DNA from 3 places in the Lysinibacillus sp. GW247-5R2A genome. Region 2 is predicted to be linked to each of the others. Evidence: riboswitches for the same ligand, from Rfam matches in the RefSeq annotation. Region 2 holds a riboswitch; each other region holds the start of a gene.
The links. Region 2 has a riboswitch for lysine ahead of AC07YC_RS21845 (transporter substrate-binding domain-containing protein). Riboswitches for the same ligand answer to the same signal wherever they lie in the genome.
Positions count from the first base shown of each region.

Region 1: it holds a riboswitch for lysine, as region 2 does, so the genes downstream of both, AC07YC_RS10755 (aspartate kinase) here and AC07YC_RS21845 (transporter substrate-binding domain-containing protein) in region 2, are expected to answer to the same signal.
Region 3: it holds a riboswitch for lysine, as region 2 does, so the genes downstream of both, AC07YC_RS17775 (amino acid permease) here and AC07YC_RS21845 (transporter substrate-binding domain-containing protein) in region 2, are expected to answer to the same signal.

Region 1 covers NZ_JBWKZL010000006.1:43,009-47,264, forward strand. The annotation lists gene AC07YC_RS10750 (YslB family protein) at 29-463, shown strand; gene AC07YC_RS10755 (aspartate kinase) at 554-1,780, opposite strand; lysine riboswitch at 1,911-2,089, opposite strand; gene uvrC (excinuclease ABC subunit UvrC) at 2,182-3,972, opposite strand; gene trxA (thioredoxin) at 4,093-4,256, opposite strand, start outside.
Region 2 covers NZ_JBWKZL010000020.1:19,701-23,956, forward strand. The annotation lists gene AC07YC_RS21835 (2-oxoglutarate dehydrogenase E1 component) at 1-82, shown strand, start outside; gene odhB (2-oxoglutarate dehydrogenase complex dihydrolipoyllysine-residue succinyltransferase) at 171-1,433, shown strand; lysine riboswitch at 1,738-1,924, shown strand; gene AC07YC_RS21845 (transporter substrate-binding domain-containing protein) at 2,043-2,900, shown strand; gene AC07YC_RS21850 (amino acid ABC transporter permease) at 3,070-3,795, shown strand; gene AC07YC_RS21855 (amino acid ABC transporter ATP-binding protein) at 3,808-4,256, shown strand, end outside.
Region 3 covers NZ_JBWKZL010000012.1:3,170-7,425, reverse strand. The annotation lists gene AC07YC_RS17785 (sensor histidine kinase) at 1-231, opposite strand, end outside; gene AC07YC_RS17780 (response regulator transcription factor) at 237-929, opposite strand; gene AC07YC_RS17775 (amino acid permease) at 1,093-2,556, opposite strand; lysine riboswitch at 2,638-2,814, opposite strand; gene AC07YC_RS17770 (CynX/NimT family MFS transporter) at 2,966-4,198, shown strand.

The DNA.
Region 1 (4,256 bases), on a different contig from region 2:
AAGAAAATTCTAAGAAAGAAGGATAACAATGTTAAACACTCCATCTCCTACAATCTCATCCTTTGGTTATGAGATCATTCGCGATCATATTCTATCTTCTGTACTCGGTAAACATGAGGATGATGTCCTTTATTGGGCAGGTAAAGAGCTTGCGCGTAAGTTTCCATGTAAAAGTCAAGACGAATTAATCGCATTTTTCGCAGATGCCTGCTGGGGTACATTAGAGCTAATGAAAGAATCAAAAGACGGACGTATTTTCCAGTTGACAAACGACCCTGAAATATTGCAAATCAAACAACGTAGCTTCAGACTTGAGGCAGGATTTATTGCTGAACAGATTCAGCTAGCTAAAGGCTATTTGACAGAATGCTATGATGAAAAACGTGAAAAGCAACATTACGTTATGTTTACAGTCAAATGGGACGTGAAGGAACGAATTATGCATACAATTCCAACAGAGTAACAAAAAAGGATTGTCTCCCCATTCATTAAACGGGATGACAATCCTTCCTTTTATTTCGGACAATTACAGAAAATGCTGTTTCTTCTATTATTATATGTAAAGAGCCTGCTCTAAATTAAATTCATCATGCAGTGCATTTGCTGCACGAATCATTTCATCCTGCGGTACTACAACAGACACTTTAATTTCTGAGGTGCTCACCATCTTCACTGGGATATTTTCACGACGTAAACAATCGAACATGCGAGCAGCGACACCTGGATTCGAGACCATACCGGAGCCAACTATCGAAACTTTCGCTAATCCAATTTCGAAATCAGCAAAGCTAAAGCCAAGTGATACTTTACTATCCTCTAAAACACGTAAAGCTTCTGCAAATTCTTCTTTCAAAATCGAAAATGACACAGTTGGTTTTAATCCATCAATGATTGCTTGAACAATGATATCCACGTTGATGCGATTTTCAGCAAGAGTTGAAAATATATCCGCTAATGAAGCATGTGAATAAGCATCATACCCAATTGTTAAACGAATAACATCTGATTCAAAGGCAACACCACGCACGACTAAATTTTTCTCCATCTCTACTTCCTCCTTCAATAAAGTACCTACTGACTCCACTAAACTAGAGCGTATGATCACTGGCATTTGAAACTTTTTAGCTAACTCCACTGCACGTGGATGAATGATGTGTGATCCTAAATGTGCTATCTCTAACATTTCATCATAGGAAATTTCCTGTAGTTTTTGTGCCTTTACAACAAAGCGTGGATCTGCTGTATACACACCATCAACATTCGTGTAAATATCTGTCCGCTCAGCATCTAATGCAACAGCAAGTGCAACGGCTGTCGTTTCCGCTCCACCTTTCCCAAGCGTTGTTATATTTCGGTCATTGTCAATGCCTTGATCTCCAGCAATAACGACGATTTGTCCTTGCAGCAAATGCTCATCGATACGGCTAACATCGATATGATTGATCCTTGCATGACTATGCATATGATCCGTGTAAATGCCAGCCTGCCAGCCTGTTAGTGACACCGCATTATAGCCAGCTTCTTGTATTGCAATGGCAAACACGGAGCTGGATAACTGAGAGCATGAAGATACAGCTGCATCTAATTCACGTTTTGACACATCATCCGTGAAATGAAGTACGCTCATTTTCACATCCTGTATCGTTTGTCTCATCGCACCAACTACTACTACCACATCGAATCCTCTATCTCTTTCAGCAATTGCTTTTCGTGCAGCCTCTTGAATTTGTTCGGGCGATGCTAAAGCAGCCCCTCCAAATTTCATCACTATTCTAGACATTTCTTTTGCTTCCCTTCCCAGTCATGTAATTCACCTAAAATAAGGTGTAAAACTGCCTCTAGAAAACTAAAAAGGCAGCCTTCACAAAACGTGAAAGCTGCCTATAACATGTACAATATAAAACTTGCGCATGTGTGATAGCTCTCCGAAACGTTTAGAATCGGCAGTCTTACATTTTTTAAATGCAAAACCAGTACAACAGCGGAAACAACAATGCTGTACTTCGGCAAGCTCCCCTTTCACGCAATGTCTTAGGATTTGTTCATCCTCTTTTGCGCTACTTTTGAATCTTGCACCTCTATCATCACCTTAAAAGTGATTATATTAAATTTTTCCGCCCTCATCTAACAAGTGGGCTGTTAACATTGGATCACAATGTTATTTACAACCTTAGCATATGTCTATTCCTTTGACAATGACTCCTGCTGAAAATAGGCATAAATCTGATTTGCTAAATTAGCTGGCATCCCAGCTTCCTGTAAAGCAAGCTCACTAGCCTCCCGTATTTTCTTCACGGAACCAAAGTGTTTCAGTAATTGCTGTTTTCGTTTTGGACCGACACCTTCAATTTGATCCAGCACAGATTGGATAGCATGCTTTTCATGCTGTTGACGCAAGAAGGTAATCGCAAAACGATGGACTTCATCTTGTATTCGTTGTAGTAAATAAAAACCGTCACTTGTGCGTTTTAAAGCAATGACCTCAGGTGGATCACCAAACAATAGCTGAGATGTATTATGCTTGTCATCCTTTGCCAAACCAGCAATAGGTATAACTAGTCCTAATTCATCCTCTAATACTTCACGCGCAACTTCCATTTGACCTTTACCACCATCAATTAGCACTAAATCCGGTAATGGAAGTCCTTCCTTCAAAACACGGATATAGCGTCGACGAATTACCTCTTGCATAGCGCCATAATCATCATGCTTGGCTGCTGTACGGGTTTTATATTTGCGATATTCCTTTTTGGCGGGTTTGCCGTCAACGAAAACAACCATTGCAGATACGGCGTCTGTTCCATGCATATGACTATTATCAAAAGCTTCAATTCGTAATGGTGTCGTTATACCCATCGCATCACCAAGTGCCTCGCATGCACCAATAGTACGTTCTTCCTGCCGTTCGATAAGCTGGAATTTAGCGGACACTGCAATTTCAGCATTTTTCGTCGCTAAATCTACCAACTCCTTTTTTTGACCTCTTTTTGGCGTAAGAACTTTGATACCTAACAATTCCGTTAAAATGGCACCATCAATTGCTTGCGGAATAAAAACTTCTTTTGGCTTAATATGCTCTGGTTTTTCATAAAACCGTCCCACAAATGTTAGGAACTCTTCCTCTGCGTCTTGATAGATCGGGAAAATAGAAACATCTCGCTCGATCAGTTTACCTTGCCGAACGAAGAAAACCTGGACACACATCCATCCTTTTTCCACAGCATAGCCAAAGACATCACGGTTAGTAGTGTCACTTGATACTATTTTTTGCTTCTGCATAACTGTATCAATATGGGCGATTTGATCACGAAACTCCTTAGCTCGTTCAAACTCTAAGCTTTCGGCAGCCGCAAGCATTTTTACTTCAAGCTCCTTTTTGACTGCCTCCACGCCGCCGTTAAGAAACTTCGTCATATCCTCAATCATTTCCTGATAAACATGACTATCAATTTCTTTCACACAAGGTGCTATACATTGACCCATATGATAATACAAACAAACTTTTGAAGGTAGCTGCACACATTTTCGTAGTGGATATAAACGGTCCAACAGCTTCTTTGTTTCGCTTGCCGCATAGGCATTGGGATACGGTCCAAAATATTTAGCCTTATCCTTTTTTACTTTACGTGTCGTAATTAGACGAGGATGTTTTTCATTCGTAATTTTTAAATATGGATACGTCTTATCATCTGTTAACATGACATTGTATTTTGGATCATGCAGTTTGATGAGATTCAGCTCTAAAATGAGTGCTTCAATATTTGATGATGTCACGATATACTCAAAATCTTCTATTTCGCTTACAAGTCTTTGCGTTTTACCTTCATGTGTTCCTGTAAAATAAGAACGAACACGATTTTTCAGTACCTTCGCTTTACCGACATATATAATTGTCCCCTGTCGATCTTTCATCAAATAGCAGCCAGGCTGGTCTGGTAGAATATCCAGTTTACGCTTAATTAAATCGTTCATTACCTACCTGCCCCCCTACGTAAGATTCCCCTCAATGAATCATTTTTATCTTTCTTTATTATATAACGAAAAAAAGCCGAACACATCAATTGATGGTCCGGCTTTTGTGAACTTCATTCATTACGCATGTTTTGCGATAAATGCTTCTAAAGCTTCTTTCGGTTGGAAGCCTACAGTTTTGTCAACTAATTCTCCATCTTTAAATAATAATAATGATGGGATTGACATGATTTGATACTCAGCAGCAGTACCTTGGTTATTATCTACGTCAACTTTTACAATTT
Region 2 (4,256 bases):
AGGGGATGCAGATTCTCATAAAGCAGCTCAATCATCACTTATTGAAGAAGCAGTTGCTGAGCCAGTAAAGGTTAAAAAATAACATATAAATATTGATAGCTGGGCTACTTGCCCATCAGCAGTAGCCCTTTTATGTGCGTCATGCACGTTAATCAAAGGAGGAAATGAAAGTGGCTGAAATTAAAGTCCCTGAATTAGCAGAATCGATTACAGAAGGTAGTATCGCACAGTGGGTTAAAAAAGTGGGCGATCGCGTTGAAAAAGGTGAATTCATCGTTGAACTTGAAACAGATAAAGTAAACGCTGAAATCATTTCTGAAGAAGCAGGTGTATTAACACAAATTTTAGCTGAAGAAGGCGATACTGTACTAGTAGGTCAAGTTATTGCTATCGTAGAAGCAGGCGAAGGCGCAGCAGCTGCACCAGCAGCGGCAGCACCAGCTGAAGCAGCTCCAGCTCCAGCAGCGCCACAAGCGGCTCCTACAGCACCAGTTGCAGCAGCTCCTGTAGTAGAAGAAACTTCTGGTGAGCGTGTTATCGCATCTCCAGCGGCACGTCGACTTGCACGTGAAAAAGGCATCGATCTTGCAGCGGTATCTCCAGTAGATCCACAAGGCCGTGTTCGTGTACAAGATGTATCAGCACATGGTACAGCACCAGCAGTAGCAGCACCTACACCTGCACCAGTAGCAACTACAGGTGGCCCAGTTGTATTCACACCAGCAGCTAATTCTGACCGTGTAACAATTGAAAAAATGAGCCGTCGTCGTCAAACAATTGCAAAACGTTTATTAGAAGTTAAACAATCAACAGCCATGTTAACAACATTCAACGAAATTGACATGACAAACATCATGGCACTTCGTAAACGTAAACAAGAAGAGTTTGTTAAAGCAAACGACATCAAACTTGGTTTCATGTCATTCTTCACAAAAGCGGTTGTTGCAGCACTGAAAAAATACCCATACGTAAACGCTCAAATCGTTGGCGATGAATTACATTTAAATAACTTCTTTGATATCGGTATTGCAGTATCAACTGAAGAAGGTTTAGTAGTACCAGTTGTACGCGATGCAAACAGCAAAAACTTCGCAGAAATCGAAAAAGATATCGCTAGCTTAGCGACTAAAGCTCGTGAGAAAAAACTAGGCTTAAATGACATGGCTGGTGGATCATTCACAATCACAAACGGTGGTGTATTCGGTTCATTAATGTCAACACCAATTATGAACGGTACTCAAGCTGGTATTTTAGGTATGCACTCAATTGTTAACCGCCCAGTTGCAGTAAATGGTGAAGTTCAAATCCGTCCAATGATGTATGTAGCACTTTCTTATGATCACCGTATCATCGATGGAAAAGATTCTGTAGGATTCTTAAAAACAGTTAAAGAATTAATCGAAAATCCTGAAGATTTATTATTAAATTCATAATTCCTTTAAACCCTGTAAACTTTGTTTTACAGGGTTTTTTTCTTGGTTTTCTGTATCACTAAAGTCTTTAGTGATTATGAAAATACGAAACTATTTACTTAGAATAAAAACCATTGATCGTAAAAATTTGTGGTTTTCGGGCTGATATATTGACAAAAATACATAGATTAACAATGGATAGGTCAAGCATAATACCCTAATATTGGCATTAGTCAGAAAAATGATAAAACTCTCTTGACGTACATACTAGTTTTATAGTAGTATCTAAATATCAATTAAATAAACAAACCTCACTAACATATAACAGTGAGGTAGAGGCGCGGTATTTATTAGTTCATTGTTGAGTACAAGCAAACAAAGACGCAATGAAGAAGGAAATATCGCCGAAGTATAAAAGGAGCTCGTACTTTTATGCTGGGTCTGCAGTGAATAAGTGCAGGACTGTCCTAGTAAATTCAATTCCAAGTTTACTAGGTTGTGCTATCTCGGAAACATGGAATAATAGTGAGGATTTGGGCAACTGTCATAAAAGGTAAGACCTAAGTTCACAAAACTTAGGTCTTTTTTCGTACAGTTGTCTTATTTTTTTACAGAAAAGGGGAGTTTTACATGAAAAGAAAATGGCTGTTAGTAATGATCTCTATCATGACGGCAATTGTGCTAGCTGCATGTGGCACTAGCGACAAAAAAGAAGGCAGTTCAGGAGAAGCTGGCGTAGATAAGGAAAAAGGCGGCGGTGAATTCCGAATTGGAATGGAGGCTGGCTACCCACCATTCAACTGGACACAGCAAAATGATGCAAATGGCGCGGTGAAAATTGCAGATAATGCAGAGTATGCAGGCGGCTATGATGTACAAATGGCGAAAAAAATCGCTGAAGGCTTAGGCAAAGAATTAGTGATCGTTAAAATGGAATGGGACGGCTTAGTACCAGCGCTACAATCAAATAAAATTGATGCAATTATCGCGGGCATGTCGCCAACAGAAGAACGTAAGAAAACAATTGATTTTACAGAAAACTACTATACTTCTGATTTTGTCATGGTTATTAAAAAAGGCAGCAAATATGAAGGGGTCAAATCGATTCAAGATTTCGCTGGCGCAAAAATTACATCACAACTTAATACATCCAACTACAATGTGATTGATCAAATCAAAGATGTTAATAAACAAACGGCAATGGAAAGCTTCCCAGCTATGCGTGTAGCTTTAGAGGCAGGCAAAATTGATGGCTATGTTGCAGAACGTCCAGAAGGTATTTCCGCAGCTGCTGCCAACGATAAATTCACATACGTAGCATTTGAAGAGGGTTTCGATACAGATCTTTCAAATACGTCAATTGCTGTAGGCTTACGTAAAGAAGATGCGAATCTTGATAAAATCAATGAAATTCTAAAAGGAATTTCTGAAGATGATCGTCAAGCGATTATGGAAGAAGCTATTTCTCAGCAACCAGCAGCACAATAAAAAAATGGCACGGACTAGTGGCTAGTCCGTGCACTATCATTTCATCATTATTAAAATGAGAACCTCTCTACATAATGATAATGTCCTAGCGAAATAAAACATAGACTAGTAGAAAGAGCTAGGGCAGGAAAAAGATAGCAAGCAACATGACATTGTTAGGAGGAACATCATGAGTCTTGAATGGATACTTTCAATTATTGAAAATAACTGGCAAATGTTTTTACGAGGTGCGTATTATACGTTACTAATTTCGACTATCAGTACAATTATTGGTGCATTTATCGGATTTTTCATCGGAATTATGCATACGATTCCAGTTCGTAAAAAAGGTGTGAAATTTTATGGCTTAAAGCTTATTAATTTTATACTCACATGCTATGTTGAATTTTTCCGTGGTACACCAATGATTGTACAGGCTATGGTTGTCTACTATGGATTAGATATTGCATTTGGCATAGACATGCACTTTATTACAGCCGGGATTTTAGTCGTTTCGCTTAATACAGGTGCCTATATGGCGGAAATTGTTCGCGGTGGTATTGTATCCATTGATAATGGTCAATATGAGGCAGCATCAGCTATCGGTATGAATCACTTCCAGATCATGCTTCACGTAGTTTTACCACAAGTAGCGCGTAACGTACTACCTGCGACAGGCAACCAATTAATTATGAATATTAAAGATACAGCCGTATTAAACGTTATCGGAGTAACAGAATTATTCTTCCAAACAAAATCAATCTCCGGTAACAACTTCCGTTATTTTGAATCATTCTTTGTAGCTTGTATTCTTTACTTCATCATGACATTTACTGCATCACGTATTCTGTTATATGTTGAAAAACGATTAGATGGACCAGATGCTTATCAAAAAGAACAAAAAGAAGCAATTTAGGGGGACGCACAAATGGCAGTCATTAAAATCGAGCATTTAAGTAAATCATTTGGACGTAACCAAGTGTTAAAGGATGTTAATTTTCAAGTGGAAAAAGGGGAAGTTGTTTGTTTAATTGGTTCCTCTGGTTCAGGTAAATCCACTTTACTTCGTTGTATAAATTTATTAGAAACACCAAGTGGCGGGCAAATTATTTATCAAGGGGAGGACATCCTAGACGAAAAACACAATATCCAAGAATATCGAACACATCTAGGAATGGTATTCCAGCAATTTAATTTATTTAACAACCACAATGTTTTAAATAATTGTACAGTGGGGCAAATAAAAGTTTTAAAACGTTCGAAAAAGGAAGCGGAGGAAACCGCGCTTAAATATTTAAAAATCGTTGGGATGGATCAATATGTAAACGCAAAGCCTCGACAGCTTTCAGGAGGACAAAAACAACGCGTAGCCATTGC
Region 3 (4,256 bases), on a different contig from region 2:
CGCCTGAACTTTTTGGTGATGGTCCAGCCAAACGTTTATCGAAATAAGTAGCTGTTGAGTTTGTAAATTGCTCGTAGTTACCAAAATCTTTTCGTTACTTTTTTCTTGAACAATGGCTTGGAGTTTTTCATTCATATATTGGATCGTCTGATTTTGTTCTGTTTTTGTTTTCCACTGAAAAATAACTATTCCTATAAGCACTACAATTATGATTAATAGAATGATTATCATATCTGTTATCCTTCTAACTTATAGCCAATTCCCCACAGCGTCTTAATATATTGGGGGTTGGATGGATCATCTTCAATTTTTTCGCGTAGCCTTCGAATATGTACATTAATAATATTTTCATCACCGTAATAGGCATCTTTCCATATTAGCTGATAAATTTGCTCTTTCGTAAAAACTCGGTTACGGTTTGTTACAAATAGCTTTAAGATGGCAAATTCCTTTGATGTTAGCTTCACTGCCTGTCCATTTTTATTTATTGAGAAATTAACAATATCTATCTTTAAATGGCCTATAACTATTACATCTTGTTTGTGATCTATTTGGCCAGCGTATTTTGTAGCTCTTCTAATAACCGCCTTTACGCGAGCTGAGAACTCTAGCATAGAAAATGGCTTAGCAATATAATCGTCTGCCCCTAATCCCAAGCCAAGCGCTTTATCTACATCACTATCCTTTGCGGACATAATGATGATAGGAAGTGCTGCCTGTTCTCGAATGACTTTTAAAACTTCTAATCCATTAAGCTTAGGAATCATAATATCTAGGATGACTAAATCAAAGGTTTGATTTAAACAATATTGCAATGCCTCTTCTCCATTATTGGCAGTGGTGACTTCGAAGCCCTCCAATAATAAAAAATTCGCTACCATTTCGCGAATAGCCTCATCATCTTCCACTAGTAAAATATGTTTTTGCATTTTCATGCACCTCTCTCTACTAGAAAGTCAAAAATCACACTTCCATATCTATAGTATATTACCATATATATGACATTAATTTAGTAATAATTTTAAAGGTCTCTAGATAAAAAAAGCTGTTCCATCTACCATCATACAACGGTTTATAGAACAGCTCTTCTATTTAATTTTCCACTTTTAAATCACAATCTTTAAGGGGAAGCATTTTTGTTTTATATTTAATTTTGTACCCTAGCCATAGCAATAGGAATAATGGAATGCCAATATAGGAAACAAGGATACCATACCAATCGATTGTACCTCCGATAAACGCTGTGTAATTCTGTCCAATTACAACAATCATACAAATAGTAAAGGCGAATAGTGGACCGAATGGGTATAGCTTTGCTTTATACGGTAATAGCTTTGGATCTAAGCCTTGCGCCTCGAAAGCACGACGGAAACGATAATGACTAAATGCAATACCTAGCCAAGCAATAAAACCTGACATCCCAGAGGCATTTAAAAGCCAGATATAAACTACCCCATCACCAAAGAATGATGCTAAAAACGCTACACAGCCTACAGCTAATGTTGCGATCAATGCATAAATCGGAATACCTCGACGACTTAGCTTTGCAAAGAATTTAGGAGCATGACCATCCACTGCTAATTGCCATAGCATACGTGAAGATGCATACAATCCAGAATTACCTGCTGATAGCATAGCCGTTAAAATAATGGCATTCATTAAGGAGGCAGCAAAAGCAATGCCTAAACGATCAAACACGAGCGTAAATGGAGAAACAGCGATATCCTCCGATAATAAGCGCTCATCTGTGAATGGAATCAACATCCCTATAGCAGCAATAGCTAAAATATAAAATAAAATAATACGCCAAAACACCGATTTTACTGCCTTCGGTATATTTTTTCCAGGATCATCTGTTTCCCCTGCTGTTACACCAAGTAGCTCTGTTCCTTGGAATGAAAATCCTGCTGCAAGGAAAATACCAAATGTAGCAAGGAAACCACCATGGAATGGTCCATCACTAATAAAGAAATTTGTAAAACCAACTGGTGCCTGTCCACCTAAAATACCAAAAATCATTAATATGCTAATAATAATAAATACAATGACCGTAGCCACTTTAATCATCGCAAACCAATATTCACTTTCACCATAGCTCTTTACAGACAATAAATTAAATGTCAGTACAATTACAATAAACAATACTGTCCAAAGTGCTGACGAGCTATCTGGGAACCAATATTTCATAATTAATGACACTGCCGCAATTTCGGCTGCAATCGTAATTGCCCAGTTATACCAATAGTTCCAGCCTAGTGCAAAGCCTAGCGCGGGATCTACAAATTTTGTCGCATACGTACTAAAAGAACCCGAGGATGGCATATAGGCAGCCATTTCCCCTAAACTGGTCATTAAAAAATATACCATAATACCGATTAAGGCATAGGCAAGTAATGCGCCTCCCGGTCCTGCCTGTGCAATGGCACCACCACTGGCTAAAAATAGCCCTGTACCAATTGTACCGCCTAAAGAAATCATTGTGATATGACGGCTTTTTAATTCTTTTTTCAGCTCCGGTGCTTTATGGCCGAGCTGATTTACTTTTATTTCACTCACGATATAGCTTCCTTCCTATTTATGAGGCAAAAAAATGCCATCACATGAACAATGTGATGGCTAAGTTAATCCTCAGTTTTCCTAAACGATAGCTCAACACGTTGTACAAACGTGACAGTTCTGTTCCTTTCGGAGACAGCCCCAGCATGAGGTTTTCAAGTCCCCTCACACTTCGGCAATATTTCCTTTCAACTAATCTCTTCAATGCTTGTCATTTCAATTAGCTTACTTATAAATATCGCGACCTCTACCTCATTACAAACATGAGGCATATAATTATTAAATTTATGATGTTTACTATACTAACATAAGACCTAAGACATTTCAATATAACCATTAATGTTTTGTATTTTGTGAATTTTCCACTATTTTTAATAGTGTGATAAAGTGTTATAGTAGTTCAATTAGAATGGTAATAACAGGGGGAATTATTTTGACTTTACATGATCATTCCGCTAGCTACCCGAATAGAAAAATTAGCTGGAAGGGAACAACCTTATTATTAGTTTTTGGAATAATATTTATCGCGTCTACGTTACGAATGCCACTAACGGTTGTGGGTCCAATTGTATCCTTTATCCGTGACGATCTTGGTATTTCCAATGTTCTAGCCGGGTTTTTGACAACTATTCCATTGCTTGCTTTTGCCATTATATCACCGTTCGCACCAGTTGTAGCACGAAAGCTTGGGCTTGAGCTAACCTTATTTTTATCTACGATTTTATTGGCCTTAGGAATTGTACTACGCTCCCTCGGTACAACAGGGTTACTTGTATTTGGCACAGTGCTCATTGGCGTAGCCATATCATTTGGAAATGTGTTAATTCCAGGATTATTAAAGTTAAAATTTCCATACCATGTAGGGTTATTAATGGCATTTTTTACCATGTCGATGAACTTAACGGCTGGGCTTGGAGCAGGTATTAGTTATCCAATAGCTAATTCCTCACTAGGTTGGCAAGGGGCATTGGCTGTGGCGCTTATATTAGTCGTATTAACGATTTTAATTTGGATACCGCAATTGAAATTGAATAAGCCAGAACCAGCTACTACGGCCCCAAAAACAGGTAAACCTCTTTGGAAATCACCTGTTACATGGGCAGTAACCGGTGCAATGGGCTTACAATCTTTATTATTTTATACGACAGCAGCTTGGATTCCTGAAATTTATATTGCGCAGGGATTGGCTCCTGATAAAGCTGGTTGGATGTTTTCTATTATGCAATTCTCACAAGTCCCCATGGCATTGGCTGTCCCCATTATTGCTGGTAAAATGACTTCACAAAGACCACTTGTCCTTATGTTTACATCGTTTTATTTAGTAGGATTTGTCGGTGTTGTAATGGAATGGACAACATTGGGGATATTATGGATGATCCTTCTAGGTTTAGCAGGTGGAGCTTCATTTGCATTAGCAATGATGTTCTTTACACTTCGTACGCGTACAGCATTTGAAGCCGCTGATCTATCAGGTTTTGCACAATCATTGGGCTATTTATTCGCTGCCATTGGGCCGATTCTTTTCGGATACCTCCATGATTTATTTGGTGGGTGGAATATTGCAGGTTGGCTCTTTGTTGTTGTAGCTATGACACTCTTCCTATGTTCCATGCGAGCTTCTAAAGATGAATATGTCCATTAAGTATAAGCAGATGGGGAAGTGATTGATTTGACCCCCATCTGCTTTTTGTCTATATCCA